Urbifossiella limnaea: one gene and its partner. The protein of the gene in region 1 interacts with the protein of each later gene in a pairwise test. Links are inferred from orthologs where the notes say so. Each region holds a gene or a part of one and is shown on either strand. Other genes may lie near its edges.

Evidence for each region.
Region 2: the proteins of nth (region 1) and ETAA1_RS02900 interact in binary tests that used the Escherichia coli proteins (3 or more experiments, as listed by UniProt). The link is inferred for Urbifossiella limnaea from one-to-one orthologs.

What each region holds. Positions count from the first base shown.
Region 1 is NZ_CP036273.1:1,418,733-1,421,963, reverse strand. The notes cover bases 124-3,123. They hold nth (endonuclease III), read right to left. Parts: upstream 1,966-3,123; coding sequence 1,282-1,965; downstream 124-1,281. Other genes in these bases: ETAA1_RS05670 (enoyl-CoA hydratase/isomerase family protein), read right to left, coding at 1,962-3,123; ETAA1_RS05680 (NADH-quinone oxidoreductase subunit B), read left to right, coding at 610-1,221; ETAA1_RS05685 (hypothetical protein), read left to right, coding at 333-593; ETAA1_RS05690 (hypothetical protein), read left to right, coding at 124-333. Also shown: ETAA1_RS05695 (NADH-quinone oxidoreductase subunit A), read left to right, coding at 1-60; more of ETAA1_RS05690, read left to right, coding at 85-123; more of ETAA1_RS05670, read right to left, coding at 3,124-3,173. UniProt on the Escherichia coli protein: DNA repair enzyme that has both DNA N-glycosylase activity and AP-lyase activity. The DNA N-glycosylase activity releases various damaged pyrimidines from DNA by cleaving the N-glycosidic bond, leaving an AP (apurinic/apyrimidinic) site.
Region 2 is NZ_CP036273.1:671,505-675,046, reverse strand. What follows is about bases 196-3,506. They hold ETAA1_RS02900 (pyruvate dehydrogenase (acetyl-transferring), homodimeric type), read left to right. Parts: upstream 196-543; coding sequence 544-3,306; downstream 3,307-3,506. Other genes in these bases: ETAA1_RS02905 (hypothetical protein), read right to left, coding at 196-357. Also shown: more of ETAA1_RS02905, read right to left, coding at 1-195. UniProt on the Escherichia coli protein: Component of the pyruvate dehydrogenase (PDH) complex, that catalyzes the overall conversion of pyruvate to acetyl-CoA and CO(2).

The DNA of each region.
Region 1 (3,231 bases):
TGGCGCCGCGGCGACCTGGAGTGGGTCCGTAGCACCGCTGGACAGCAAGCGGTAGAATGACTTCGGCCCCGTGAGGTTCTCGCGATGTCAGTCACCATTCCCGACCCGACAAGCGCCGCGATTCTCGCCCGGACGACCGGAGTCGAAGTCGAGCTCCGCGACGCGGACGGGCAACTGCTCGGTCGGTTCACCCCGGCCCCAAGGCCCGGGATGATGTTTCCGGAACTCGGGGTGACCGACGAAGAGATGGACCGGCGGCTGAACGACCCGAATGCCAAGTGGGTCACGGGAGAAGAGGTGATGGCCCGCCTCCGCGCGCTGCGGGAGGCGTAATGTTCGAGTACGAGTGGCTCGAACCGATCCTCGACAAGCTCACACGTATCTACGTCTCGCTCGACGTGCCGTCGCGCGACCGGATGGCCGGCGCGGTCGAGGGGTTCAACGCCCGGCTAGCCTCCGAGCCGCTCGACGTCGGCGAGTCACGGGTCGGAGGGTATCGGGTCGCGTTCGTGTCGGTGCTGATGATTACGTTCCACGTCAACCTCACGACCCGTCGGGTCCGGGTCACCGACGTGATTCGGTTCGGCCGCTGACCTCCCGGGAGCCGTGATGGGCCTTTTCGAGAACCGGTTCGAGGACGGGTTCGTGGTCACCAGCCTGGAGCAGGCGGTGAACTGGGCGCGCGAGTCGTCGCTGTGGCCGATGACGTTCGGCCTCGCCTGCTGCGCCATCGAGATGATGGCCACCGGCGCCCCCCGCTACGACATCGACCGGTTCGGCGCCGGCGCCTTCCGCGCCAGCCCGCGCCAGGCCGACCTCATGATCGTCGCCGGCACCGTCAACCTGAAGATGGCCGACCGCGTGCGGCGGCTCTACAACCAGATGCCCGACCCGAAGTTCGTCATCGCCATGGGCGCCTGCACCTGCGGCGGCGGGCCGTACTACAAGTACGGCTACAACGTCGCCAAGGGCGTCGACCTGGTCGTTCCGGTGGACGTGTACGTCCCCGGCTGCCCGCCCCGGCCGGAGGCGCTGCTCGAAGGCCTGATGCGCATCCAGGACAAGGTGCGGCGGATGAAAGATTATCACAAGGGTCAACCGGTCGAGGTGCCGGTCCCGGCGCGGACCGGGGCGGTGATGCTGCCCGACGAGCTGGCGACGCCGGAGCTGGCGACGGCGTTCGCGGCGGAGAACAAGGAACGGGCGAAGCCGGCGAAATAGGCAGTCTCCGGGAGTCGGTGGGAGTCTCCGGGAGTGGAGGAGTTCAGACCCGTCGAGGCTTTACTCCTCCACTCCCGGAGACTCCCACCGACTCCCGGAGACTCCCACTCGGGGGCAGAGCGCACTCACGGCGCACTCCTCACACCGCGGCTTCCGCGCGTGACACACCGCCCGGCCGTGCAGGATCAGCTGGTGGCTCGCCAGCGTCCACCGCTCCCGCGGCCACAGCTTCATCAGCACCCGCTCCACCTTCACCGGGTCGGTGTGCCGCGTCCACCCGAGCCGCCGCGACAGCCGGCCGACGTGCGTGTCCACGGTGATGCCGGGCGTGTCGAAGGCGTTTCCGAGTACCACGTTCGCCGTCTTCCGGCCGACCCCCGGCAACTCCACCAGTTCCTCCAGCGTGCCCGGCACCTCGCCGCCGTGCCGGTCCACGATCAGCCGGCAGCACGCCCGGATGTTCTTCGCTTTGCTGCGGAAGAAGCCGGTCGTCTTGACGTACTCCTCCAACTCCGCCGGCTCGGCGTCGGCGTAGTCGGCGGCGGTGTGGTAGCGGGCGAACAGTGCCGGCGTGACGAGGTTCACCCGCTTGTCGGTACACTGCGCCGACAGGATGGTGGCGACCAGGAGTTGCAGCGGGTTCTGGTGGTCGAGAGCGGTTTCGGGCGCGGGGTAGAGCGCGTCGAGGAGCGCGAGCACGGCCGCGACGCGCTCGGCGCGGGGGGGCAGCTTGGGGTCGGTCATGCCGGTATGGTAGCGGGCCGGCGGGTACGGACGGCGACCGGCCGCGGCGCTGGAAGGACGGTCGGGCCGCGCCCGAACGCGGTCAGCCACTCGGCCAGTGTGGCGACGGCGTCGGGGTCAGTGTCGGCGTGCGGGAGGAGCGTCCGGGGCGCAAGGCAGACGCCGACCGTGCGACGGTTGCGGGCGAAGCCCACCCGTTGCGCCGGGTAGGCGTGTGGGCTCACGACGGCGACCACGCACCGCCGCCCGACCGCCGGCAGCTCCCCGTCGGTGAACACCAGGTCGGCCCGGCCGAAGCCGTCGGCCGTCACCCGCGCGCGGGCCTGCTCGGCCTCCAACGGCGTCACGAACCCGCGGGCCAGCGCCGCCGCGATCGCCGTGTCCACTGCGCTCCGGTCGGGCGCCACCACACGCCCGCCGCGCAGTGCCGCCTCCGCCGCGAACCGCGCCGCCTCGGCGACGCCGGTCAGCAACCCGACCACGGCCGGTAGCGGCGGCAGCGGGTTGAGCATCGGCCGCGGCACCGCCGGCACCACGACCACCGGTTCCGCCGCCGCGAAGACACGCCGCTCGTCCGCCAGCCCCGTCTGTTCCACGCGCCGCCGTGGGCGCCACCCGCGGCGCTCGAGCGTGTCCAGAAACGTCCGCAACTCGATCTTCCCGCGCCGCTCGCAGAAGGCGTGATCGACCAGCCCCAGCCGCACCGCCTCGCGGCCGGACAGCGTTCGGCCCGTCGTCAGCAACTCGTCCGCGGCGCGGCGGCCGACGAGCCGCCGCACCCGGGCCGCGCCGCCGAGGCACGTGGGGCCACGGAACCCGAGGTGCGTGGTGACGCGCGACAGCACGAGGCGGTGGTCGCACGCCAACGCCAGTTCGAGGCCGGCGCCGAGGACGGGGCCGTCGAGAAAGGCCACGGTGGTCTGCGGCAGGCTCGCCACGCGCTCGGCGACGCGCTGGCCGAAGGCGGCGAACGCGGCCCGGTCGGTCGGGTGCGCCAGGCCGAGGTTCGCGCCGAGCCCGGCGCAGAAGCCGGCGGCGCGGGCCGAGCGGAGGACCACGATGTCGGTGCGCGGGTTCGCGGCGACGCCGGCGAGGGCGGCGTCGAGGTCGGCGAGGCGGGCGCGGTCGAGGGCGTTGACCGGCTCGCCGGGGAAGTCCAGCCAGACGGTGGCGGTGCCGTACTCGGTCGTAACCCGGACGTGCCCCATGCCCCCTCCGTGGTGCGCGTCGGGCAATCGTCCCGCATCCGGCCCCGCGGGTCAACCC
Region 2 (3,542 bases), 750 kb from region 1 along the record:
CACCTGCCGGGCCACGACGCGGAACGGGCCGGCCGTGGAAGCGACCTCGCGGCTGTTCCCCTTGGGTAGCAGCTCGACAGCGCGGCCGGCGTCGCGGAGCGACACGCGCAGGTCGGCGGCCGCGGCGAGGCGGTCGAGCGCGTCCCAGAACGGCGCCGCCTTCACGCCGGGGCACGGCTTTTCGGCAACGTCCGGGGCCACGGCGATCGGTACCCCCGTCTGGCGGGTCAATTCCGCGGCGGCGCCGCCGATCGTGGCCTTGTCCGAGCTCACACGCCACGCCGGAAGCGGCACCGGGGCCGGGCCTTGCGCCGCGGCGGTCGTCGCCAGAATGGCCAGGATGAAGCCGGTGTGCATGGGGGCGTCCGCCGGGGGTCGGGACCGGGGCGGGCGGCATGGACGCGGCCGGCCCCCGCGCCTATCGTAAAGGGATAACGCAAGTTGAACACCCGTAGACCGCACTCGCCGCCGCCCGCCCCTCCGGACCCCGCCCACCCCTCTCCCGGGGCGGCCCGGCGACCCCCGATCCCCGAGGCTCCCGCGATGCTCGTGACCCCCGACGCGTTGGCCCGCCGCGACGGCCGCCTGCCGGAGGACATCGACCCGCAAGAAACCGCCGAGTGGCTCGACTCGATGGAGGCGGTCATCCGCCACGGCGGGGCCGACCGCGCGCAGTTCCTCCTCGGCTCCCTCATCGCCCAGGTGGCGAAGTCGGCCCCCGGCCGGATGAGCGTCGGCGTCACCACGCCGTACGTCAACACCATCCCCGTCGAGGAGCAGCCCGACTTCCCCGGCGACCGGGCGCTCGAGCGGCGCATCAAGAGCATCGTCCGCTGGAACGCCATGGCGATGGTGGTGAAGGCGAACAAGACCACGAACGTCGGCGGGCACATCGCCACGTTCGCCAGCGCCGCCACGCTCTACGAGATCGGCTGGAACCACTTCTTCCGCGGCCGCACCGAGGCGCACCCCGGCGACGTCGTCTTCTACCAGGGGCACGCCAGCCCCGGCATGTACTCGCGGGCGTTCCTGGAGGGCCGCCTCGACGAGAGCAAGCTGAACAACTTCCGCCAGGAGTTGCAGCCGGGCGGCGGCCTCAGCAGCTACCCGCACCCGTGGCTGATGCCCGACTTCTGGCAGTACCCGACGGTGTCGATGGGCCTCGGCCCGATCATGTCGATCTACCACGCCCGGTTCAACCGCTACCTCCGCGACCGCGGCCTCGCCCGCACCGACGACGTGCGCGTCTGGGCGTACCTCGGCGACGGCGAGTGCGACGAGCCCGAGTCGCTCGGCGCCATCGGCCAGGCCGGCCGCGAGAAGCTGGACAACCTGACGTGGGTCATCAACTGCAACCTCCAGCGGCTCGACGGCCCGGTCCGCGGCAACGGCAAGATCATCCAGGAGCTGGAGGGCATCTTCCGCGGGGCCGGGTGGAACGTCATCAAGGTGATCTGGGGGAGCGACTGGGACCCGCTCCTGAAGGCCGACCACACCGGGGCGCTGCAGCGCCGCATGATGGAGGTCGTGGACGGCGAGTACCAGGAGTACATCATCAAGGGCGGGGCGTTCATCCGCGAGTACTTCTTCAACACCCCCGAGTTGAAGGCGCTGGTCGAGCACCTGACCGACGACCAGCTCGCCAACCTGAAGCGCGGCGGCCACGACCCGCGGAAGGTGTACGCGGCCTACAAGGCGGCCACCGAGCACGACGGCCAGCCGACGGTGATCCTCGTGAAGACGGTGAAGGGGTACGGCATCCCCGGGGCCGAGGGGATGAACACCGCCCACCAGGCGAAGAAGCTGACGGTGAAGCTGGAGGCCGGCGAGAACGACCTGACCATGACGCAGGCCGACAAGGACAAGAAGATCCTGGCGACCGCGCTGAAGCTGTTCCGCGACCGGTTCGGCCTGCCGCTGACGGACAAGCAGTGCGAGAGCGGGGCGTTCTACCACCCGGGCCCCGACTCGCCCGAGATCCGCTACATGCACGACCGCCGGCGGGTGCTCGGCGGCTTCAACCCGACCCGCAACAACGTCTTCACCCCCTGCCAGCCGCCCGACTCGAAGGCGTTCGAGCGGCTCCTCGGCGGCACCCAGGCCGGCAAGGGGCAGAGCACCACGCTGGCGTGGGTCACCCTCATGCAGCAGGTGATGAAGGACGCCAACGTCGGCAAGCTGATCGTGCCGATCGTCCCCGACGAGGGGCAGACGTTCGGCATGCCGCCGATGTACAAGTCGTTCGGCATCTACAGCACCGTCGGCCAGGCGTACAACCCCGTCGATAAGGGCTCGCTGACGGAGTACCGCGAGAGCACGACCGGGCAGATCCTGCAGGAGGGGATCAACGAGGCCGGGGCGATGGCGAGCTTCGTCGCCGCCGGCACCGCGTACAGCACGCACGGCGTGAACACGATCCCGTTCTACATCTACTACTCGATGTTCGGCTTCCAGCGCGTCGGCGACCTGATCTGGGCCGCGGCCGACAGCCGCTGCCGCGGCTTCCTGATGGGTGCCACGGCCGGCCGCACCACGCTCAACGGCGAGGGGCTCCAGCACGAGGACGGCCACAGCCACCTGATGGCGATGACCGTGCCGACGTGCCGGGCGTACGACCCGGCGTTCGGGTACGAGCTGGCGGTGATCGTGGAGGACGGCATCAACGCGATGTACGTCCGCGGCGAGGAGTGCTTCTACTACCTCACCGTTTACAACGAGAGCTACGACATGCCGGCCATGCCCGAGGGCGTGCGCGACGGCATCATCCGGGGGCTGTACCCGTTCAAGACGGTGCGGCCCGACGGGGCCAAGCACGAGGTGCAGCTGCTCGGCAGCGGCGTGATCCTGAACGAGGCGCTGCGGGCGCAGGCGATCCTGGCCGAGAAGTACGGCGTCGCCAGCACCGTCTACAGCGCCACGAGCTATACGCAGCTGAAGCGCGACGCCGTGGCCTGCGAGCGGTTCAACCGCCTCCATCCGGACCAGCCGGTGAAGGAGCCGTACGTGCGGCAGGTGCTGGCGAAGACGGCCGGCCCAATCGTCGCCACGAGCGACTACATGCGGGCGCTGCCGGAGCTGGTGGGCCCGTACCTCGACGGCCGGCTGCTGGCGCTTGGCGCCGACGGGTTCGGCCGGAGCGAGACGCGCAAGGCGCTGCGGCGGTTCTTCGAGATCGACGCGGAGAACGTGGTGGTCGCGGCGCTGACGGCGCTGGCGAACCGCGGCGAGTGGGACCGCGCCGCGGTGAAGCAGGCGATCAGCGACCTGGGCCTGAACCCCGACCGCCCGGACCCGTGGACGGTGTAGACCGAACGGTTTTCAGGCCAACGGCCTGACAGCCCTCAGCCCAGGGCAACGCCCTGGGTACGAGGTACGAATCACCCCCAGCCTGAAGGGCTGGGAGCCGGCTCGCAGGCCTTCGGCCTGCACGACCCACCGCACACGCCACCCAGGGCGTTGCCCTGGGCTGAGGGCTGTCAGGCCGTTGGCCTGAAGACCGAAGCCGGACGAGCCCCGGTGCGACGACCCAACGACAGGAGCGG